Regions from separate parts of the Cupriavidus sp. OV096 genome, predicted to be linked through region 3. Evidence: predicted binding sites of a transcription regulator. Region 3 holds the regulator's gene; each other region holds the start of a gene.
What was found. Region 3 encodes sigma-54, which starts transcription at its own class of promoters, with help from an activator protein. Its sites were predicted from a motif close to TGGCANGNAANCTGCTTT; they were not measured.

Region 1 (7,949 bases), on a different contig from region 3:
CCGATGCGGCGCTCGCGCAGGTGCGCCTTGGCACGTTGCAGGCCGGCCGCGACGGTGTCAGCGCGCTCCAGCGCCACGCCGGCAGCGAGCACGTCGCCGAGTACGAGGTGGCTGATGCGGGAGGTCATTGGCGTGTAGACCTCGCTGTCTTCCTCGACGTCGGAGAACACGCAGACGTCGGCCAGCCGGGCCAGCGGCGAGCCGCTGTGGGTCAGCGCCAGCACGCTTGCGCCGCTGGCGCGGGCGAGCGTGGCGGCGGTCAGCATGTCCCAGGTGCGGCCGCTGTTGGAGACCAGCACCGCCACGTCGCCAGGGCGCAGCAACGCGGCGGACATGCTGAAGACATGCGGGTCCGAGTAGGCCGTGGTGGGAATGCCTAGGCGGAAGAATTTGTGCTGGATATCGAGCGCGACGATGCCGGAGTTGCCGCAGCCATAAAACTCGATGCGGCGCGCGCTGGCCAGCAGGCGGATGCCGTGCTCGATCTGGTCGGCCGACAGCGCGTTGCGGACCGCCATCAGTGTGGCGATGGTGCGGTCGAAGACCTTGCCGGCGATGTCGGCCGGGCGGTCGTCGGCCTCCACGTCCTGGTGGACGAACGGCGTGCCGCCGCCCAGGTTCTGGGCGAACTGGAGTTTGAACTCCTTGAAGCCGTCGTAGCCCAGCGCGGCGCAGAAGCGGGCGATGGTCGGCTGCGAGACGCCGGCGCGTTCGGCCAGTTCGGGCATCGACAGGCGAATCACGCTGGCGCCGTGGCGGGTGACGTAGTCAGCCAGACGGCGTTCGGACGGACGGAGCGTGTCGTAGACGGCAAGGATTCGGTCGCGCATGGCGGTGCGGGTCTCGGTTGGCCATCGGCGTGGCCATTCTGGGGATTGAAGATGTAGAGATTCTACACAGAATGACATGGGGATCGATCGGGAATCGTGGGCCTGCTCCCTTAGGGCTTTCCCGTATTTGCGTCGACAGCATCATATTTTCGCGAGAAAGCGGCTTCCGGCAGGCGGGAGGCCAAGGCTATAATGTAGAAAATCTACATATCGACGGGCGGTTCTTTGCCCGGCGCTCCCCACGAGGAACATTGTCGCCATGACCCAATCCGTTCACGCCGAGGTGTCGGCCGTTACGCAACGCGTTGTCGAGCGCAGCCGCGCGAGCCGCGCCGCCTATCTGGCGCGCTGCGAGCGGGCACAGCGGGAACTCGGCCCGCTGCGCGGCATGTCGTGCGCGAATCTGGCGCACGGTTACGCCGCGCTGCCGGCCGACGACAAGCTCAAGCTTCGCGTCGAGCACGCCCCGAACCTCGGCATCGTCACCGCGTACAACGACATGCTGTCGGCCCACCAGCCGTACGAGCGGTATCCGAACGTGATTCGCGAGGCGGCGCGAGCGGTGGGTGGCGTGGCCCAGGTGGCGGGCGGCGTGCCGGCGATGTGCGATGGCATCACGCAAGGCAACGCTGGCATGGAGCTGTCGCTGTTCTCGCGCGACGCCATTGCCATGGGTACGGCGGTCGCGCTCTCGCACAACACCTTCGATGCCGCGCTGATGCTCGGCGTGTGCGACAAGATCGTGCCGGGCCTGCTGATGGGGGCGCTCCAGTTCGGCCACCTGCCCATCGTCTTCGTGCCCGCTGGGCCGATGGCGACCGGTCTCTCGAACAAGGAAAAGGCGCGCGTGCGCCAGCTCTACGCCACGGGTCAGGTTGGTCGCGATGTCTTGCTGGAGGCCGAATGCGCCGCCTACCACGGCGCCGGCACCTGCACCTTCTACGGCACGGCCAACAGCAACCAGTTCCTGATGGAAATCATGGGCTTGCACATGCCGGGCTCGGCCTTCGTGCACCCGGACAGCGGACTGCGCGATGCGCTGACGGCGGCCGCGGCACAGCGCGCGCTGGCGCTGATCGCGCGCGGCAACGCGTACACGCCGCTCGCCCAGATCGTGGACGAGCGGGCCATCGTCAACGCCATGGTCGGCCTGCTGGCCACGGGCGGTTCCACGAACCATACGATCCACCTTGTCGCCATGGCGCGTGCCGCCGGCATCGTCATCGACTGGAATGACTTCGACCGCCTGTCGGCGGTCACGCCGCTGCTGGCGCGCGTCTATCCGAACGGCTCGGCCGATGTGAACCACTTCCACGCCGCCGGCGGCGTGGCCTATGTGATTGGCCAACTGCTCGAAGCCGGGTTGCTGCACGAGGACGTCCAGACCGTGATGGGGCAAGGGCTGGCGCGCTACACCGAGGAGCCGGTGATGACCGACGGCGCGCTGCGCTGGCGCGACGGTCCGACCACGAGTGGCGATGCCGCCGTGCTGGCACCGGCGTCGGCGCCGTTCTCGAAGGAGGGCGGGCTGCGCCTGATGGCCGGCAACCTCGGCCGGGGCGTGATCAAGGTGTCGGCCGTGGCCGACGAGCACCGTATCGTGGAGGCCCCGGCCCGCGTGTTCGACTCCCAGGAGGCGCTGCAAGCCGCCTTCGAGGCCGACGAACTGAATCGCGACGTGGTGGCGGTGGTCCGCTTCCAGGGGCCGAACGCCAACGGCATGCCCGAGTTGCACCGGCTCACGCCGGCACTCGGCGCACTGCAGGATGCTGGCCACAAGGTGGCGCTGGTGACCGATGGCCGCATGTCGGGCGCGTCCGGCAAGGTACCGGCGGTGATTCATGTGGGTCCGGAGGCGCTTGTAGGCGGCCCGTTGGCGCGGGTGCGCGATGGCGACTGGATTCGTGTGGATGCCGTAGCCGGCACATTGACCCTGGTCGGCGATGCCGCCGCGCACGCCGAATTCGCCGCGCGCATCCCGGCGACCGCGCCGGACGACGATTTTGCGCGCTTCAGCATGGGGCGCGGCCTGTTCGGACTGTTCCGGCGCCATGCCCGGATCGCCGAAGAAGGCGGCAGCGCCCTGGACTTGTCCGAGGCCGACGCCGCGCCCGCTGTCCAAACGGCCGGCGTGGTCGCACAATAGGCGGGCGCCCAACTTGCCCTGCACGCACTTAGTCGTCGTTTAGTCGTTTTACGATTTTCAGCAATCGCCGCGGCCAGGTATCTCCATGCCGCGGTGCACCTTCGCGCCACGTCTTTCGCGCCCGAAGGCTACCGACAAGGATGGCCCGACCATCCGACCATGATCGACGGAGCAGACATGATCTATATCCTGATGGGCGTTTCCGGCAGCGGGAAAACCACGGTCGGCCAGTTGCTGGCCAGCCAGCTGCATTGCGGCTTCCACGATGCCGACGCCTTCCACAGCGAGGCCAACAAGGCCAAGATGCACAACGGCATTCCGCTGACCGATGAGGACCGCTGGCCCTGGCTGGCCGCGATGCGCGCCGCCATCGACACCGCCCGGGCCGAGGGCCGCACCCACGTTTTCACCTGCTCGGCGCTGCGCCAGACCTACCGCGACCGCCTGACCCCGCCCGACGGCGGTGTGACCTTCGTCTTCATGAAGGGCGACGCCGGCACCATCGGCAGCCGGCTGTCGGCGCGCACGGACCATTTCTTCAACCCGGCGCTGCTGCAAAGCCAGTTCGACACCCTCGAGGAGCCACGCGACGCGCTGGTGCTGGACATCCGCCGCACGCCCGAGGCGCTGGTCCAGGACATCCTGGACAAGTGCCCGCCCGAGTCGGCCGCCTGCTCCGGCAAGCCCGCCGCCTGATCTGAACTGACCTGAAGCCGCCAGCCAGCCCTTGGCGCCGTGCCTTCGGCGGCGCCTGGCTGGCAAGCATCTTGCTAAACCGATTCGCGTGCCGGCGCGCGTGACCCTTGCGGGTTTTGCCGGTGCGGATATGCTGAAAGAGCCAACTCGACAAGGCATCGACAAACGGGCGACCGGGGAGACGGCACGGCACGGTCAGTACGAGGCCGGCGCGGGCGCCCATTTCACGAAGGAGCGGCCATCATGGCGGCGCGGTTTTTCGACGAGATGCTGGAAGGGCGGGAGGACGGAGCAGTGGCGGCCATCGAGGCCGGACAGACGCTGCCGTCAGGGGCGGTCAGGGCCCACTACCGCAATTTTGCGGACTGGATCGGGCGGCAGTCCGGTTCGACGATGGACAACAAACGCGCCGAGGCGGACCTTATCTTCCGGCGCGTGGGCATTACCTTTGCCGTCTACGGCGACAAGGACGAGTCGAACAGCGGCACCGAGCGCACGATTCCGTTCGATGTGATTCCGCGCATCTTCCCGGCCAGCGATTGGGCCACGCTCGAGCGCGGCCTGCGGCAGCGCGTGGCGGCGCTGAACCGGTTCATCCACGATATCTACCACGGCCAGGACATCATCCGCGCCGGCGTGATTCCGCCCGACCAGATCTACAACAACGCCCAATACCGGCCGGAGATGCTCGGCGTGGATGTGCCGCGCGACATTTATGCCCATGTGGCCGGCATCGACGTGGTGCGGGCCGGCGAGGGCGAGTTCTACGTGCTCGAGGACAACCTCCGGGTGCCGTCCGGCGTTTCGTACATGCTGGAAAACCGCAAGATGATGATGCGGTTGTTCCCGGAGCTGTTCGCGCGCAACCGGGTGGCGCCGGTGGCGCACTATCCCGACCTGCTGCTGGACATGCTGCGCAGTGTCTCGCCCCAGAACATCGCCGATCCCACCGTGGTCGTGCTCACGCCGGGCATGTACAACTCGGCGTACTTCGAGCATGCATTCCTGGCTCAACAGATGGGCGTGGAACTGGTGGAGGGCAGCGACCTGTTCGTCGAGGACGAGCACCTCTATATGCGGACCACGCAGGGGCCGCAGCGCATCGACGTGATCTACCGGCGCGTGGATGACGACTTCCTTGATCCCCTCGCATTTCGTCCAGATTCGGCGCTCGGTGCGGCCGGGCTGCTGTCGGTCTACCGGGCCGGCAATGTGACGATCAGCAACGCCATCGGCACGGGCGTGGCCGACGACAAGTCGATTTACCCCTACGTGCCGGACATGATCCGCTTCTATCTGGGCGAGGAGGCCATCCTCAACAACGTGCCGACCTATATGTGCCGGCGCCCGGACGATCTCCAGTTCGTGCTCGACCATATGGCCGACCTCGTGGTCAAGGAAACCCACGGCGCGGGCGGCTACGGCATGCTGGTCGGACCGGCGGCCACGCGCGCCGAGATCGACCAGTTCCGCGAGGTGGTGAAATCGCGCCCCGAGCAGTACATCGCCCAGCCGACGCTGGCGCTGTCCACCTGCCCGACCTATGTGGAGTCGGGCATCGCGCCGCGCCATATCGACCTGCGGCCGTTCGTGCTGTCGGGCAAGGAGGTGCGCATGGTGCCGGGCGGGCTGACCCGCGTGGCGCTGCGCGAAGGGTCATTGGTGGTCAACTCCTCTCAGGGGGGCGGCACCAAGGACACCTGGGTGCTGGAGCGCTGAGCCATGGAACACGCCGATCGCCGGGAGAACCCATCATGTTGAGCCGCACCGCCGACCATCTGTTCTGGATGTCCCGCTATACCGAGCGCGCCGAGAACACCGCGCGCATGCTCGATGTCAATTACCAGACCTCGCTGCTGCCGCAGTCCGCCGAAGTGGCCGAGCAGGGCTGGTGGGCGATGCTCGATATTTCCGAGCTGACCCACGCCTTCGACCACAAGTACGGGCTGCTGCACCGCGACGACGTGATCGACTTCATGGTTCGCGACATGACCAATCCGTCGTCGATCATGAGCTGCCTGCGCGCGGCGCGCGAGAACGCCCGCGCGGTGCGCGGCTCGCTGACCACCGAGGTCTGGGAGACGCTGAACACCACCTGGCTGGATGTGCAGCGCATCATTGCCGAGGGTGAGCTGCGCGACGACCCGTCCCGCTTCTTCGAATGGGTCAAGTTCCGCTCGCATCTGGCGCGTGGCGTGCAGTTCGGCACCATGCTCAAGGACGACGCCTTCCACTTCATGCGGCTCGGCACCTTCCTGGAGCGGGCGGACAACACCGCGCGGATCCTCGATGTCAAGTTCCAGGCCTCCGGCCGGCGCGACGAGGACGATCTCGCTTTCCAGGGCGGCCAATCGCAGAGCCAGAGCCAGGGCGGGGGATTCCGGAGTCAGTCCCAATCCCAGTCCCAGGACGGTAGCGGGCAGTCCCAGAGCCAGTTGCAGAACGATGACCTGAACCGCGAGCAGAACGACTTCTATCACTGGGCAGCCGTGCTGCGCTCGGTGTCCGGCTTCGAGGTGTATCGCAAGATCTATCGCGCCGTGATCACGCCGCAACGCGTGGCGGAGCTGTTGATCCTGCGGCCGGACATGCCGCGCTCGCTGGTGTCGAGCATGGACGAGGTGGTCGCCATTCTCGCGCTGGTGGCCAACCAGCAGTCGTCGGAGACGGAGCGCCAGGCTGGTAAACTCCACGCCGACCTGAAATACGCGCGCATCGACGACATCTTCGCCGTTGGCCTGCACGCCTACCTGACCAGCTTCCTGGAGCGCATTGGCGATCTCGGCAACGGCATCAGCCGGGACTTCCTCGTCCCGCTGGCTGCCTGACGAGGTGCCGGGAACGCCACACCGTTGCCGGATCGGGCGGGTGGCGGGCCGGGCACCGGTCGCCGCGGCGCGTGCCTTATCGTGAAATACAAGATCCACCACAAGACGGTCTACCGTTACACCGAGCCAGTGCGCCGCAGCGTGCACGAACTGCGGCTCGCGCCGCGTTCGGGGCCACTTCAGTCCGTGCAGGGCTGGACGCTGACCGCACCCGGCAACCTGTCCGAGGCCCGCGACGGCTTTGGCAACATCGTCCATAACTTCACGCTGTCCGGCCCCGCCCAGACGATTTCGATCACGGCGACTGGCGAAGTGGAAGTGATGATTGCGCCGCTAAAAGAAGCGGGGGCGCCCGGCCACCATGGCTTCCACGACCAGCCGGACGCCGGCGAGTCGCGCGTGTCGCCCCTGTACTTTGCCGCCGCCACGCCGCTCACGCAGGCCCCGGCCGCGCTGCGCGCGTTCGCCGCGCCGTTCCTGGCCGCCGGCCACGACGTGCCGGCGTTGCTGGCGCTGGCCGATGGCATCGCGGACCGCGTGCGCTACAGCGCCAACACCACCCACGTCGGTACCAGCGCCGCCGATGCCTTCGCGCTCGGCAGCGGCGTCTGCCAGGACCAGGCGCAGGTGATGGTGGCCGCGTGCCGCGCCTTCGGCATTCCGGCGCGCTATGTCAGTGGTTACTTCTATGACCCGGCCGCCACGTCGATGGCCAGCCACGCCTGGGCCGATGTCTGCCTGGACGCCGCCAGCGCGCTCTGGTGCAGCATCGACGTGACGCACCGTTGCCTGACCGATGGCCGTCACGTACGCCTTGCCGTGGGGCGTGACTACGCCTCGGCTGCACCAATTCGGGGCATTCTGGAGGGCGGGACGGGCGAGACGATGGAAGTCGAGATCGCCATCACCCCGATTCCGCCGATGCCAGCGGTACCGGTCGCTGACTGACCCCACCCCGGGCAGCAATCCTTTCCATCAGACGGCCGTTCGAAGCGACCGATGCCGCCGAGGCGGCTCGCGCCGCGCTAGGGCGCTAGAATGCAAGCTTGCCCCTGAGCGCGCCGCCGAGCCGGCGCGCGGCCAAAACCAACAAGATTCCCATGACGTACTGTGTAGCCATGCGGCTGGATGCCGGCCTGGTATTCCTGTCAGATTCCCGCACCAACGCCGGCGTGGACGCCATTTCCACGGCCCGCAAGATGACCGTGTTCGAAGAGCCGGGCGACCGCGTGATGGTGATGATGACCGCCGGCAACCTCGCGATCAGTCAGTCGGTGCGCCAATGCCTGGCAGAGGGCCGCGACGAGAAGCGCTCGCTGTGGACCGCGCGGGACATGTTCGAGGCCGCTACCATCGTCGGCGACGCCGTGCGCGCCGTGCACAAGCGCGATGCCCATGCGCTGCGCGATGCCGGCATCGAATTCAACGTGAGTCTGGTCTTCGGCGGTC
Region 2 (7,949 bases), on a different contig from region 3:
ACGGCAGCGTCCAGAAGCAGGAACTGGACGACGCCGAGGCCGTCATCGACCTGCTCATCCACCGCTTCGGCATCCCCCTGGACGCGCCGCTGCGCGGTGCGCTGGCCGCCACCCTGCCGCGCGTGCTCGCCGCCGACAAGGAGGCATGAGGGGCATATAAGGGGCAGAGCATTCCACGCTGCGGCACGCGTCATGCATCGCGTGAATTGCCCGCAGAAAGTTTGCTGATACCACCCCCGGCGTGGCGGTTTGCGGGTGGACTGAGGGGGGCGGCGTCCCCATAATGTCCCGGCACCTCATATATCCAGCGACGGCAAGACCGCCGCGATCCTCAGGAGACACCATGTCATTGTTCGATCTGTCGGGCAAGGTTGCCATCATCACCGGTTCGTCGCGCGGCATCGGCCGCGCCATCGCCGAGCAGATGGCCGTGCAAGGCGCCAAGGTGGTCATTTCGTCGCGCAAGGCCGAAGCCTGCGCCGAAGTGGTGGACGCCATCAACGCGCGCCACGGCGCCGGTACCGCCATCGCCGTGCCGGCCAATATCTCGTCGAAGGAAGACCTCCAGCACCTGGTGGACGAGACCAACCGCACCTTCGGCAAGGTGGACGTCCTGGTCTGCAACGCCGCCTCGAACCCGTACTACGGGCCGATGAGCGGCGTGACGGACGACCAGTTCCGCAAGGTGCTGGACAACAACGTCATCTCCAACCACTGGCTGATCCAGATGGTGGCGCCACAGATGATCGAACGCCGCGAGGGCTCAATCATCATCGTGTCGTCGATTGGCGGCCTGCGCGGCTCCCCGACGATTGGCGTCTACAACGTCTCCAAGGCGGCCGATTTCCAGCTCGCGCGCAACCTGGCCGTGGAGTTCGGGCCGCATAACGTGCGCGTGAACTGCATCGCCCCCGGTCTGATCAAGACCGATTTTGCGCGCGCGCTGTGGGAAGATCCCGAGCGTTACAAGCAATCGACCCAGGGCGCCCCGCTGCGCCGCATCGGCGAGCCGGTCGAGATTGCCGGCGCCGCCTGCTTCCTGGCCTCGGCCGCCAGCACCTTCATGACCGGCCAGGCGATGGTCGTGGACGGCGGCGTCACGATCTGACCCCACCCCCTCCCGGGCGGCGGTGGCTCCGGCCCCTGCCGCCCTTCGCGTTTCTGCACGTCCACCTGCAATGCAGCCCCGGAGGCAGTCATGTCGCAACATCCTCAGCAAACCGCCGCGTGGCCGGTGATGTCCCTCGCCGAAGCCCACGCCCGCCTGACCGCGCCCGGCGCGCCCTTCGAAACCGAGACGCGCGTGATCCGTGGCATTCCCACGACTGTCTGGAAAAACGCCCCGCCCACGCTACGCGACCTGTTCCTGGTGGCCGCCGGCTGGGGCGAGAAGACCTTCGTCGTCTATGAGGACGAGCGCGTCAGCTACCGCGCGTTCGCACTGGCCGCCACGGCGCTGGCGCACCAGCTGATCCGGGACGGCGTACGCAAGGGCGACCGCGTTGCCGTGGCCATGCGCAACCTGCCCGAATGGCCGGTGGCGTTCTTTGGCGCGCTGCTGGCGGGCGCCATCGTCACGCCGCTCAATGCATGGTGGACGGGCGCCGAACTCGAATACGGGCTGGCCGATTCGGGCAGCCGGATCGCCATCGTCGATAACGAGCGGCTCGGCCGCATCCTCGAGCACCTGCCGGCCTGCCCGGCGCTGGAGCGCGTCTATGTGTCGCGACTGCCGGAGAGCGGCGACTTTTCTCAAATCACGGGCGACGCCCATATCGCTACGCTCGAATCGGTGATCGGCCCGTCGTCGGCCTGGAACGGCCTGCCCTCGCAATCGTTGCCGGCCATCCCGCTGGACCCGGACGAGGACGCGACGATCTTCTACACCTCGGGCACTACCGGCAAGCCAAAGGGCGCCGTGGGCTCGCACCGCAACGCCACCTCCGTGGCCGTGGCGGCCCAGTTCAGCCCGCTGCGCAACCTGCTGCGGCGCGGCGAGCCGGTGCCCGAGCCGGATCCGAACGCCCCGCAGAAGGCGGCGCTGCTGGCGGTACCGTTCTTCCATGTCACGGGCTGCATGTCAGTGCTCAATGGCGCACTCGCGACGGGCGGCAAAATCGTGCTGCTGCATCGCTGGGACACGCTCCAGGCCATGGCGCTGATCGAGCGCGAACGCTGCACGGGGGCCGGCGGCGTGCCGACCATCGCCTGGCAGATCATCGAGCATCCCCAGCGCGGCGACTTCGATCTGTCATCGCTGGAGAACATGAACTATGGCGGCGCACCGGCCTCGCCGGAACTGGTGCGGCGCATCAAGGAAGTGTTTCCACACGCGGCTCCCGGCATTGGCTGGGGCATGACGGAGACCTCGGCCACCTTCACCAGCCACAGCGCGGAAGAGTACGTGTTCCGGCCAGACAGCAGCGGCCCGGCCCTGCCCATCGGCGAGATGAAGATCGACGATGGCTTCGGGCGCGCGCTGCCCTTGGGGGAGACCGGCGAGCTGATGGTGCGCGGCGCGAACGTGGTGCACGGGTACTGGAACAAGGCCGAGGCGACGGCCAAGACCTTCGTCGATGGCTGGCTGCACACTGGCGACATCGCCCGGCTGGATGCGGACGGCTTCCTCTATATCGTCGACCGGATGAAGGACATGCTGATCCGCGGCGGCGAGAACATCTACTGCATCGAGGTGGAAAGCGCGCTGTACGCCCATCCGGCCATCATGGATGCGGCGCTGGTCGGCATCCCGCACCGCACGCTGGGCGAGGAGCCCGGTGCGGTGGTGAGCCTGAAGCCGGGCATGGCTGCCACGGAAGCGGAGTTGCAGGATTTCGTGCGGCAGCAGCTGGCGGCGTTCAAGGTGCCAGTGCGGATTATCGTCAGCGGGGAGATGCTGCCGCGCAATCCCAATGGGAAGATTCTGAAATCGAATCTGCGCAAGCTGTTTGAAGCCTGAGGTTGCTGAGGGGCTGAGGCTTACTTGACGGGGATCGGTGTCCCGGCCGGCACCGGTACCGCCGTCACCGCGTTCTGCGGGCTGCCGCTGACGATGCGGTCGGAGTAGGTCAGATAGACCAGCGTGTTGCGCTTGCGGTCCACCGCACGCACCACGTGCAGGGTCTTGAACAGGATCGACATCCGCTCGGAAAACACGTCTTCCTGCGCCTTGACCGGGCCCTTGAAGGTGATGGGGCCCACCTGGCGGCAGGCAATCGACGCTTCCGGCGGGTCTTCGGCCATGCCGAGCGAGCCCTTGATGCCGCCCGTGCGCGCCCGCGAGACGTAGCAGGTGATGCCGTCCACCTGCGGATCGTCATAGGCTTCGATCACCACCTTGTCGGAGCCGGTGACGCGGAAATTCGTGCTGACGCTGCCGATTTCCTCGGCCTGCGTGATGCCGGAGAGCGCCCACAGGCCGGCGACGGCCATCATTCCGATGCGGATGTTCGCCATGGTCAGTCCGCCGAACCCTTGATCTCGTCGTGCCGGCGCTCCATTTCCTGGCGCAGCGCGCGGCGCTGCTGGGCGGCGGCAAAGCGCTGGCGCTCCACCTCGTCACGCGGTTGCAGCGGCGGCACCTCGGCTGGCGCGCCGTTGTCGTCCACGGCCACCATCGTGAAGTAGCAGCTATTGGTATGCCGTACCACCTTGCTGCGAATATTCTCAGTCACCACCTTGATGCCGATTTCCATCGAGCTGCGGCCGGTGTAGTTCACGGCAGACAGGAAGGTGACGAGTTCGCCCACGTGGATCGGCTGGCGGAACATCACCTGGTCCACTGACAGCGTGACCACATAGCGGCCGGCGTAGCGGCTGGCGCAGGCGTAGGCCACCATGTCCAGGTACTTCAGGATGGTGCCCCCGTGCACGTTGCCGGAGAAGTTGGCCATGTCCGGCGTCATCAGCACGGTCATGGAAAGCTGGTGGGACAGATCGTTCATCGCAGAAAATCCAGAAATCGAGCCTGAGGCGCGGGCAGTGTAACCCGACGAGGCGCGCCAATGGGCAAATCCGCGCGTGGACATCATGGCCCAAAAAGAAAAGCGGCCCCGAAGGCCGCTTTCCTTACTTTCAAGAACGCGAACTTGCTTACTTCTTCTTGTTCACGGCGTCCTTGAAACCCTGGCCGGCGGAAAACTTCACCGTCTTGGCGGCCGGGATCTTGATCGTTTCGCCGGTGCGCGGATTGCGGCCGGTACGGGCAGCACGCTTGCCCGAGCTGAAGCTACCAAACCCCACCAGGGTGACCGAGTCCCCCTTGGCCACTGCCTTTTTGATACTGTCCAGCGCGGCGTTCAGCGCGCGCTCGGCGGCGGCGTTGCTGAGTTCTGCTTCCGCGGCGATGGCCGATACCAGTTCACCTTTATTCATGGCTAGATTTCCCTTGTTGGTCGTCGTCACCGGACATCTGCCTGCCGGCAAATTACCGATCGGCGCAGTCTAATCTGCCCTTTGCGCCTTGGGCAATCCCCAGTGGCACCGAAGCAACGAAAACGGCCGGAAAACGTTCTCTGGCAAGACTTAGCGGGGGTTTTACCCCTCTTTTCCCCAAATGGAATCGTCACTTTTTCAGCCCGACACGTATCGTGCGGCGCACATGCACGGGGCCGCGCTTCGTCGGCCTCCCCCCGGGCGAGGACGCACCATTCTGGATCGCACCGCGCGCGCTATACGCCCGCTTTTGGCGCATGGCGATCCATAATGAGGCGTGGCTCGTACGGCGGCGCAGCCGCTGCGCGCAATAGTTGATCCGACAACTCGCCCGGAAACGCCACACCAGTGCGCCACGCACCGCCTCGGCGCTATTTTCCCCATTTTGCATCGCTGTCTGGAACGGATTTTGCATACTCGTGCTCCCATTTTGAGCATTGAGGTAGCAATGGAAAACTGGAAAACGGGCGCCGATGCGATGTTCATCCTGCTCGGCGCCATCCTGGTACTCGCCATGCACGCGGGATTTGCATTCCTGGAACTCGGCACGGTGCGCAAGAAAAACCAGGTGAATGCACTGGTGAAAATCCTTGTTGATTTTGCCGTTTCCACGATTGCTTACTTTTTTGTCGGTTATACGGTGGCGTACGGGGTGCAATTCATGTCCGGTGCCGAAGTCCTGGCACAAAAGAGCGGATATGAACTGGTGAAATTCTTCTTCCTCGCCACATTTGCGGCGGCCATTCCGGCGATTATTTCGGGAGGCATTGCGGAGCGCTCGCGATTCAATCCGCAACTGGTCGCCACCTTCATCCTGGTAGGTTTTGTCTACCCGTTCTTCGAAGGTATCGCCTGGAACAACCGCTTCGGCATCCAGGACTGGATCGCCTCGGTTGCAGGCTCGCCGTTTCACGATTTCGCAGGCTCGGTCGTCGTGCATGCCGTGGGCGGCTGGATCGCCCTGCCCGCCGTGTTGCTGCTGGGCGCCCGGCGCGGCCGGTACTCGAAGGACGGCCGCATCAGCGCGCATCCGCCCTCGAACATCCCCTTCCTGGCGCTCGGCGCCTGGGTGCTGGCGGTGGGCTGGTTCGGCTTCAATGTGATGAGCGCCCAGACCGTGGACAAGATCAGCGGCCTGGTGGCCATCAATTCGCTGATGGCGATGGCCGGCGGCACGCTGGCGGCGTGGTGGGCCGGCCGCAACGACCCCGGCTTCGCCTACAACGGCCCGCTGGCCGGGCTGGTGGCCGTGTGCGCCGGCTCGGACCTCATGCATCCGCTCGGCGCGCTGATCACCGGCGCGGTGGCCGGCGCGCTGTTCGTCTATTTGTTTACGCTGGCCCAGAACAAGTGGCATATCGATGACGTGCTGGGCGTCTGGCCGCTGCACGGCTTGTGCGGCGCCTGGGGCGGCATCGCGGCGGGCATCTTCGGCACCCATGCGCTCGGCGGCATGGGCGGGGTGTCGCTGGTCGCGCAGCTGATCGGCACGGCGCTCGGCATCGTCATCGCGCTGGTGGGCGGCACGGTAGTCTACGGTGCACTGAAGAAATTCGTCGGAATACGACTGGATGCCGAAGCCGAGTTCAATGGCGCGGACCTGACCCTGCACCGCATTTCGGCCACCCCGGAGCGCGAGACCAACTGGTAATCCACCCTTGTTGGGACTGGGAGAAAGCGGCCGGACAGCGTTCCGGCCGCTTTGTTATTTGCGCATATCGAACGGCGGATTTTCGCGAAATTATTAACTTGAACTTGCCCGCGACGAGGCCAATAATGCCCTTGCCTAACAGGAGCATGCCCCATGGATACCTCTTCGTTGCAGAGCTTTCGCGAGTTGATCGTCGGTTACGCCACCGTGTTCGGCGTCAAGATCCTGGCCGCGCTGGCCTTCTGGGTGATCGGCCGCTGGCTGATCCATTTCGTCGTCCGGCTGGTCCAGAACTCGCTGGCCCGGCAGAAGGTGGACCCCACGCTGCTGCGCTACGTCGGCTCCATCGTCACCGTCACCCTCAACGTGGTGCTGGTGATCGGTATCCTCGGCTACTTCGGCATCCAGACCACCACCTTCGCGGCGCTGATTGCGGCGGCTGGCGTGGCCATCGGCATGGCGTGGTCGGGGCTGATGGCGAATTTCGCGGCCGGCGCCTTCCTCGTGGTGCTGCGGCCGTTCAAGGTGGGCGATTTCGTGACCATCGGCGGCGTGACCGGCACAGTCAGGGAGATCGGCCTGTTCGCCACCACGCTCGACACGCCGGACAACGTGCTGACCGTAGTCGGCAACAACAAGATCTTCTCGGACACCATCCAGAATTTCACCGCCAATGCCTACCGGCGCGTGGAACTGAAGGCGCAGTTGGCCGGCTCGACCGACGCGATGGCCGCCGTGGCACTGCTCAAGGAGCGCATCGGCGCGATTCCCAACGTCCTGGCGGAACCGCCGGTCGACGTGGAGATCCTCGAATTCACGCTGGTCGGCCCGGTGCTCGCCGTGCGGCCCTACTGCCATAACGATCACTACTGGCAGGTCTATTTCGATACCAACCGCGTGATTCGCGAGAGTTTTGGCCAAGCCGGATTTGCCGCCCCGATGCCGGCGCAGATGGTGGTCATGCAGCCCGCGCCGGCCATGCCGATGGCGCCGGCGACGCCCGCCAACCAGGCCGCCTGATCAGGCGGGCACGGCCGCGCCGGCCCGCCCGTAGCGCCGCAGCAGGACCGCGCTGCAGCCGCACACGGCCATCACCACGGCCAGTGGCAGCGCGGTACCGTCGTGCCATACGCTGACGGCGGCGCCAGCCAGCGTGCCGAATCCGAACTGCAGCGTGCCCATCAGCGCGGACGCGGTGCCCGCGCGATGGCTCTGGTGCGCCAACGCCAGCGCCGACGCATTCGGCGTGATGCACCCCATACCCGCCAGAAAGACGAAGAAGCCGACCAGCAGCACCGGCAGCACGGCCATGCCCGCCAGCGCCGCGACGGCCAGCATCAGGCCGGCCAGCAGCGGCGCGTACAGGGCCATGCCCAGCACGGCGTCGAGCGAGCGCGCACGCACCAGGCGCGTATTGATCTGGGACATCGCGATCAGCCCGAACGCGTTCGCCCCGAACACGAAGCCATAGTGCGAGGGGTCGATGCCATGCAACTCGATCAGCACGAACGGCGAACCGGCGATATAGGCGAACATGCCTGCCTGCACGCAGCCGGCCGCCAGCGAGTAGCCCAGGAATTCGCGGTCGCGCAGCAGCTCCCAGTAGTTGCGCAAGACGGTGCCCGGGTGCAGCGTGCGGCGGTGCGCCGGATCGAGCGACTCCTCCATCCGTGCGTGAACGAACCAAAGGATCAGCACGGCCGCGCCACAATGGATCCAGAAAATCGCGCGCCAGCCCAGGGCAGAGAGGACGGCCCCGCCGATCAGCGGCGCGAGGATCGGCGCGAGGCCCATCACCAGCATCAGGGAAGAAAACGCCCGCGCCGAATCCTTGGCCTCGAGCCGGTCCCGGATCACGGCGCGC
Region 3 (7,949 bases):
GGAGCCCGGCTTGCTCGAACACCCGCTTCTTGCTGGTGACGGTGACGTCGAGATGGATGTTGCCGGGTGGCAGCAATTTGGCCAAACGATTCATGGGCGATGCGCGAGAAGTCAGGTTAGCGGGCCGGGGCGCGAAGGCCGTCCCGCCGGATTCGGGGCGAAACTTGGGTACCGAGATCTTGTCTGGGACGCCCGCATTGGAGCGTCCGGCCATTATAGAGCAGGGCTCCACCGCGATTTTGCGATGCAGCGCCGGGGTCGCGGCGGTGCCACGACGTGCCGGCCGGCTTGCCCACCCGGGGTGTCCCGGGGCCGTCCTGTCGTTATTTGTATGGCGGAGCATACACCGAGGCGGGCGGCTTGCGAACACTTGTTCCCATTTTGACCGCTCCCGGGGGCCCCGGGTCGCCCTCCGGCGTGGCAATAAGGTAACGAAACATTCCAGGTGCCCGCACCGTCACCGCCATGGCGCGCGCCCATCAAAAAAGCCGCGCTGATTGCGCGGCTTGAGCTCTTCTTTTCAGTCCTCTGCAGGGTCGGCAACCGCTCTGTTTTCGGTTGCCTGCAGGTGTCTACTGCTGCGTCAGTTGCTGGGCGGCCATCTGGTACTTCACCGCCTCGCGATCGTGGCCCTGTACGCGGTCCTTGTAGCGGATGACCTGGCGGTCGAGCTTGTCGACCAGACAGTCGATCGCCGCATACAGATCTTCATGATGCGCTTCGACGAAGATGTCCTTCCCCTTCAGATGCAGATTGATTTCCGCGTACTGGCGCCGGTCCTTCTCCTTGTGGTTGTCCACCGATAGCAGCACGCTCACGCCGATGACCTGATCGAAATGCCTGACAATTCGCTCCAGTTTCGTTTCCACATACTCACGCAGCGGGGGCGTGATGTCGAGGTGGTGTCCACTGATCTTGAAGTTCATAGCGCTTCTCCTTCTGAAAGAGCCGCACCAGGCAGGCGGTTGCGGCTCGGCTACAAAGTCTTGCGGAGATTGACTGCGGGGATCTTGAGCGCTTCGCGGTATTTCGCCACCGTGCGGCGTGCGACCACGAAGCCTTGCTCACCCAGCAGTTCGGCGATCCGGCTGTCGGAAAGAGGATTCCTGGGGTCTTCGGCTCCTATCAGTTGCTTGATCAGCGCGCGGATTGCCGTGGAGGAGGCCGCGCCGCCAGTCTCCGTAGAGACGTGGCTCCCAAAGAAGTACTTCAACTCGAAAGTACCCATGGGCGTGGCCATGTACTTATTCGTGGTGACCCGGGAAATGGTCGACTCATGTAAACCGAGTGTATCGGCTATTTCCCGCAAAACCAAGGGGCGCATCGCGATTTCGCCATGCGTGAAAAAGTTCTTTTGACGTTCCACAATTGCCTGCGAAACACGCAGGATCGTATCGAATCGTTGCTGGATGTTCTTGATAAGCCACCGCGCCTCCTGAAGCTTCTGCTGCAGGCCTGCCGTCCCCGTTTCGCCCTTCGCGCCGCGCAGGATCTGCGCATACATGTCGTTGATGCGCAGCCGTGGCATGACATCCGGATTGAGCGCCGCGATCCACCCGCTGCCGCTCTTGCGCACGAACACGTCGGGCACCACGAAGTCGGCCTCGGGACGGTTGAACGCGTGCCCCGGATACGGCGCCAGCGAGCGAATCAGTTCGTGTGCCGCCTTCAGTGCTATTTCGTCCACCTGGAGCGCTTTCTTTAGCCGCGTGTAGTCGCGCACGGCCAGCAGTTCCAGATGATGATTGACGATGGTCAGCGCCAGCTCACGATGCGAGTGCTTCAGGCGACGCAATTGCAGGCTGAGGCACTCCGCGGCATTGCGCGCGCCCACGCCGGGCGGGTCGAAGCTCTGCAGCAGGGTCAGGATCGCGTGGACTTCGTCGATCTCGAATTCGAGTTCCTCGGGCAGTTCGGTGCAGATTTCCTCGAGCGAGGCGCTCAGGTAGCCGTCATCGTCGAGCGATTCGATCAGGAAGATGGCCAGGCCCTTGTCGCGCACCGAGATCTTCAGCGGGGCCAACTGCCCCATCAGGTGCTCGCGCAGCGTGGGTTCGGCATCGCGCAGTTGCATCGGCGACTTTTCGTCCTCGTCGCCCTGGGGGCGGCGGGCGAAGTCGTCGAGGCTCCAGTCGCTGCCGTAGTCCTCGCTGCCGTTGTCGTTGTAGTTGTCGTCCTCACCGCCGGACGCGCCATCGGTGCGCGCGTCGCCGTTGGGCTGAGGCTCGGAGGAGGCCGGCGCGGGGGCGCTCTGGAGGTTGACCGAGCCATCGGCGGCTACCCGCAACGGGCTTTCGATCCAGTCGTTTTCGCGTTCGAGCAGGGGATTTTCGGTCAGCGCCTGTTCCACTTCCTGCTGGAGTTCAAGCGTCGAGAGCTGCAACAATCGAATCGACTGTTGCAGCTGCGGGGTCAATGCCAGATGTTGCGAGAGACGAAGCTGAAGCGACGGTTTCATGCGACCTATTCTATGCGCATCCTTCCGACTATGGAACGGAAATTGCTATCGCCTATCGCTCTGACTTCCTGATCGACCCCGGCTGTCGCCGTGGAGGCCGGGAGAAGCGCGGCCGCACGCGGCGGCCGATGGGTCACATGCGGAAATTTTCGCCCAGGTACACGCGTCGCACGGACTCGTTGGCGATGATTTCCTCAGGCTGGCCGGCGGCCAGCACCGTGCCTTCGCTGATGATGTAGGCGTGGTCGCAGATGCCGAGCGTCTCGCGCACGTTGTGGTCGGTGATCAGCACGCCGATGTTGCGCGCCTTCAGGAAGCTCACGATGCGCTGGATTTCGCCCACGGCGATGGGGTCCACGCCGGCGAACGGCTCGTCCAGCAGGATGAAGCGCGGCGCGGAGGCCAGCGCCCGGGCAATTTCCACGCGGCGGCGCTCGCCGCCGGAGAGCGACAGCGCCGGGTTGTTGCGCAGATGGGCGATCTGCAGGTCATCCAGCAGCGAATCCAGGCGGCGTTCGATCTCGGCCTTCGGCAGCGGCTTGCCCTTCTCCAATTGCAACTCGAGCACGGCGCGGATGTTTTCCTCGACGTTGAGCTTGCGGAAGACCGAGGCCTCCTGCGGCAGGTAGGACAGGCCCATGCGGGCGCGCTCGTGGATCGGCAGGCCGCTGATGTGCTGGTCGTCCAGCACGATGTCGCCCTCATCCAGTGCCACCAGGCCCACGATCATGTAGAACGACGTGGTCTTGCCGGCGCCGTTCGGACCGAGCAGGCCGACCACCTCGCCGCTCTTCACGTCCAGCGAGACGTCCTTGACCACGGTGCGCGAACCGTAGCGCTTCTTCAGGTGGCGCACGACCAGCGTGCTGCTGTCGGTACGGGCGGCCGACGGGGCTGCGGAGGCGTTCGGGGCGAGCGTGGCGGAGTCGTTCATCAGGTCAATGCATGCGTGACGCGGCGGGCGCGTCCGGGGTTCAGGGCTTGCCGGGCGCGGGCGCCGGCTTCAGTTCCAGCGGCGGCGGCGCGGCGGCGCCGCTGGCCGGGTCCGCGCGCGGCGAGAGCACGGCGCGCACGCGGCCGGACGGGTTGCCGGTGGAGGTGTTGTTGTCGCCGCCGGCAGCCGTGTAGTACTCGTTGCGGCTGTCGTAGGTGATCACGGCGCCGCGGATCTCGTCGACGGTCTTCGCGCCGGCGATGCGCGCCGCGCGGGCATGACCGATCAGCTTCGACATTTCCTGCTTGCCGTCGTACTCGATGCGGTCGCCCCAGCCGTCGATGTATTCGTCCACGCCGTCGCGCTTCTGGCGGATATACGCCTGGCGGCCCGGATTGGCCGTGGCCACCGCGTACTGGTAGCCCTCGGGGTCGGTGCGGATCTGCGCGGCGTCCGACTTCAGCACCATCGTGCCCTTGGTCAGCACGACGTTGCCGGTCAGCGTGTAGATCTGCTTCACGTCGTCATAGCTGGCGTTGTTGGCCTCCAGCACCAGCGGCTTGTCCTTGTCGGCACGCTCCGCCAGGGCCGGCTGGGCCAGGGTCGCGCCGAGCGCGGCGATTGCCACCGCCAGGGCGGGCACGATGCGGCGACAGGACAACGTCGTCAGGGATGGGGTCATGTTGGTCAGCTGAGAGAATGACGGGCGATCCGTTGCCGGCGCCTGGCGTGCTTGTTGTTGTGCTTACTGCGTGGTCCGGGCCTGCCCCGACGGCGGATTCATGACGATGGTGCCGCGTACGTTGCCGAGCAATTGTACTTCGCGCGTGACATTGTTGAAGACCAGTCCGTTGGCCGTCATCACCGACGGGCCGCGCGTGAGTTGTACCGCTTTATCGGTCTTGACGATGTCGTCATTGACCAGCAACTGGAAATATTGCGATGCAGCGGTCATGCGCGGGTCCTTCGACGGATCCACGCCGGGTTGCCGTACCAGGAAGGCATTGCCGTACAGGTCGATGACCGAGCCCTCCGAGTTCATCACGCCCCGGTCCGCGTTGACCGTGACCGGGGGGCGGTCCGGCTGGTAGGCGCGCATGGCCGGCGTGGTCACCTCGTAGGTCTGGTCGTCCTCGAAATGGATCATCTTCACGCCGGTGAAGCGCATCTTGGTGGCGCCGGTCGTGTCCAGTTCCGTGGCCGAGAAGCGGTCCATGTAGTAGTCCGCCTCATGGCGCTTGGCGCGGTTCTGGGCGGCCTCGTCCTCATGGGGCGAGTTGATCTGCACCAGCCAGAACGTGCTGCCGGCGACCATCGCCATCAGCAGCAGCGGCAGCAGCCGCATGACCAGACCGGAGATCCTGCCGAAGAAGTCGCGCATCGCCGGCCCCGCTCAGATGACCTTGGCGCGGGTCAGGTCATGGATGTGGAGCGCGCCCACGAGCTTGCCGTCGCCATCGACCACCAGCAGCTGGTTGATGCGGTTCGCTTCCATGATCTGCACGGCTTCCACGGCCAGCTGGTCCTGGTTCACCACGTGGGGGTTACGGTGCATGACCTCGCCGATGGGCACGGTGCGCCAGTCGCGCGGGGTTTCCAGCAGGCGGCGCAGGTCGCCGTCGGTGAACACGCCGATGGCGTGGCCGTCCGGGTCCACCACGGCCGTCATGGCCAGGCCCTTGCGGGTGATTTCCATCAGCGCCTGGGCCAGCGGGGTGTTTTCACGCACCTCGGGCACGCCGTTGCCGGTGCGCATGACGTCGCGCACGTGGGTCAGCAGCTTGCGGCCCAGCGCGCCGCCCGGGTGCGAACGGGCGAAGTCTTCCTCGCCAAAGCCGCGCGCGTCCAGCACGGCCACGGCCAAGGCGTCGCCCAGCGCCAGCGCCGCCGTGGTGCTGGCCGTCGGGGCCAGGTTCAGCGGGCAGGCCTCCTGGGCCACGGCGCCGTCCAGATGGGCATCGGACAGCTTGGCGAGGTTCGATTCCGGGTTCCCGGTGACCGAGATCAGCCCGGCGCCGATGCGCTTGACGATCGGGACGATCGACAGCAGCTCGGCCGTCTCGCCGGAATTGGAGAACGCAATCAGCACGTCGTCGCGGGTGATCATGCCCAGGTCGCCGTGGCTGGCCTCGGCCGGGTGCACGAAGAACGACGGCGTACCCGTGGAAGCCAGCGTGGCCGCCACTTTGCGGCCGATATGGCCGGACTTGCCGATGCCGGACACGACCACGCGTCCGGTGCAGCCCAGGATCATCTGGACCGCCTTGGTAAACGCGGGCGTCAGTCGGTCAGCCAGCGCGGAAACGGCGTCGGCTTCGATCTGGAGGGTGTGGCGAGCGAGCTTAAGTGCTCGTTCCGCATCGAAATTGGCTATCATGGCGACGAAGTATACCAACGAATGCGATGGCGACCGGCCCGGCTTTTCTGCCATGGGGTCCGGGCGACCGCCGCTTGCCGTGTTTCCCCGGCGAGGCACCGATGCCGGGACGGCGCGCGTGCCCGGCCGGCTCGTTCCAGGTCAAGCCCCAAGTCTTCCCCGAAGCCCGCCGAATGCATTCTCCGCTGGAACTGACCCTCGTGCTGCTGGCCGCCGCCGTTCTTGGCGTGGTGGCCTTCCGCATGCTGCAACTGCCACCCATGCTGGGCTACCTGGCGGTGGGCATCCTGATCGGTCCCCACGCGCTCGCGCTGGCCAACGATTCCGCCCAGACCAAGTACCTGGCCGAATTCGGCGTGGTCTTCCTGATGTTCTCGATCGGGCTCGAGTTCAACCTGGGCAAGCTCCGCTCGATGAAACGGCTCGTATTCGGGCTGGGCGGCTCCCAGGTGGTGCTGACGATGCTGCTCGTGGTAGCGGCCGGATGGGCGCTCTCGGCCTGGATCGGGCTGACCTGGCAGGCCTCGGTGGCGCTGGGCGGGGCGCTGGCCATGTCCTCGACGGCCATCGTCTCCAAGATGCTTTCCGAGCGCATGGAGCTGGAGGCGGAGCACGGCCGCAACATCATCAGCGTGCTGCTGTTCCAGGATCTGGCCGTGGTGCCGCTGCTGATCGTCATCCCGGCGCTCTCGCGCGACCCCGGCGAGCTGGCGGCGGCGCTGGGGGTGGCCACGGTCAAGATCGTGGTGGCCCTCGGCCTGATCTTCTTCCTTGGCCAGCGCGTGATGAGCCGCTGGTTCCACGTGGTGGCGGCGCGGCGCTCGCAGGAACTGTTCATGCTGAACCTGCTGCTGGTCACGCTCGGCATGGCCGCGCTGACCGAGCGGCTGGGTTTGTCGATGGCGCTCGGCGCGTTCATGGCCGGCATGCTGATCTCGGAAACGCCTTACCGGCACCAGGTGGAGGAGGACATCAAGCCGTTCCGCGACGTGCTGCTGGGGCTGTTCTTCGTCACCATCGGCATGCTGTTGAACATCAATGTGGTGATCGACCACATCTGGCTGGTGCTGGGCCTGCTGTTCGTGCCGATCCTGTTCAAGCTGGTGCTGATCACGGTGCTGGCGCGGCTGTTCGGCTCCCGGCAGGGCGTGGCCATCCGTACCGGGCTGGGGCTGGCGCAGGCGGGGGAGTTCGGCTTCGTGCTGCTGAACCAGATCGATGGTATCGGGCTGGTGGATCCGGTGCTGATCCAGGTCATCCTGGCCTCGATGCTGCTGTCGATGCTGGCGGCGCCGTTCCTGATCCAGTACAGCGACACCATCGTGCTGCGCTTTGCCGCCAACGAATGGCTGATGCAGTCGCTGAACATGACCCGCATCGCCGCCCAGAGCCTGCAGACCGAGAAGCACGCGATCATCTGCGGATTTGGCCGCAGCGGGCAGAACCTGGCGCATATGCTCGAGCGCGAGGGCATCAACTACGTGGCGCTCGACCTCGACCCGGACCGCGTGCGCGAGGCCGCCGGGGCCGGCGACACCGTGGTCTATGGCGATGCCGGCCGCCGCGAGGCGCTGATCGCCGCTGGTATCCACCGCGCCGCCGCGCTGATTGTGACCTATGCCAACACGCCGTCGGCGCTGCGGGTGCTGCACCACGTGCAGGAGCTGGCGCCGGCGCTGCCCGTGATCGTGCGGACCGTGGACGATTCCGAGCTGGACACGCTCCAGAAGGCCGGCGCCACCGAGGTGGTGCCCGAGATCATCGAGGGCAGCCTGATGCTGGCCTCGCACGCGCTGGTGCTGCTGGGTGTGCCGATGCGGCGCGTGGTGCGCGGCGTGCAGCAGGCCCGTGACGCGCGCTACAGCCTGCTGCGCGGCTACTTCCACGGTCGGGACGACGAAGAGGACATGATCGAGCGCGACACCGTGCGGCTCCATTCGGTCTCGCTCGGCGCCGAGCACACGGCCGTGGGCCGCCGGCTGGGCGCGCTGGGGCTGGAGCGGATCGGGGTGGAGGTGACGGCGGTGCGCCGGCGCGGCATCCGCGCCTTCGATCCGCAGCCGGAGACCGTGCTGGAACCGGGCGATATCGTGGTGCTGCGTGGCACGCCGGAGGCACTGGAGTCCGCCGAGGAACGGCTGCTGCGGGATTGAGCGCCTCTATATATAGAGAGCGGCTCA

Region 1: BM115_RS08465 (circularly permuted type 2 ATP-grasp protein) is a predicted target of sigma-54. The motif match lies at 3,733-3,750, and genes of this name have one in related genera.
Region 2: BM115_RS17620 (ammonium transporter) is a predicted target of sigma-54. The motif match lies at 4,833-4,850, and genes of this name have one in related genera.

The regions. Positions count from the first base shown of each region.
Region 1 covers NZ_FOWM01000003.1:250,701-258,649, forward strand. Annotated here, with positions in the region: gene BM115_RS08450 (MurR/RpiR family transcriptional regulator) at 1-830, opposite strand, end outside; gene edd (phosphogluconate dehydratase) at 1,090-2,976, shown strand; gene BM115_RS08460 (gluconokinase) at 3,154-3,672, shown strand; gene BM115_RS08465 (circularly permuted type 2 ATP-grasp protein) at 3,916-5,391, shown strand; gene BM115_RS08470 (alpha-E domain-containing protein) at 5,427-6,500, shown strand; gene BM115_RS08475 (transglutaminase family protein) at 6,582-7,448, shown strand; gene BM115_RS08480 (proteasome-type protease) at 7,601-7,949, shown strand, end outside.
Region 2 covers NZ_FOWM01000007.1:184,413-192,361, forward strand. Annotated here, with positions in the region: gene BM115_RS17590 (arylamine N-acetyltransferase family protein) at 1-149, shown strand, start outside; gene BM115_RS17595 (SDR family oxidoreductase) at 344-1,108, shown strand; gene BM115_RS17600 (class I adenylate-forming enzyme family protein) at 1,199-2,959, shown strand; gene BM115_RS17605 (CreA family protein) at 2,980-3,456, opposite strand; gene BM115_RS17610 (acyl-CoA thioesterase) at 3,459-3,944, opposite strand; gene BM115_RS17615 (HU family DNA-binding protein) at 4,093-4,374, opposite strand; gene BM115_RS17620 (ammonium transporter) at 4,883-6,085, shown strand; gene BM115_RS17625 (mechanosensitive ion channel family protein) at 6,239-7,105, shown strand; gene BM115_RS17630 (Bcr/CflA family multidrug efflux MFS transporter) at 7,106-7,949, opposite strand, start outside.
Region 3 covers NZ_FOWM01000002.1:470,052-478,000, forward strand. Annotated here, with positions in the region: gene BM115_RS06175 (PTS sugar transporter subunit IIA) at 1-94, opposite strand, end outside; gene hpf (ribosome hibernation-promoting factor, HPF/YfiA family) at 573-926, opposite strand; gene BM115_RS06185 (RNA polymerase factor sigma-54) at 977-2,458, opposite strand; gene lptB (LPS export ABC transporter ATP-binding protein) at 2,592-3,392, opposite strand; gene lptA (lipopolysaccharide transport periplasmic protein LptA) at 3,433-4,074, opposite strand; gene lptC (LPS export ABC transporter periplasmic protein LptC) at 4,138-4,773, opposite strand; gene BM115_RS06205 (KpsF/GutQ family sugar-phosphate isomerase) at 4,786-5,769, opposite strand; gene BM115_RS06210 (monovalent cation:proton antiporter family protein) at 5,943-7,922, shown strand; gene BM115_RS06215 (ribbon-helix-helix domain-containing protein) at 7,947-7,949, opposite strand, start outside.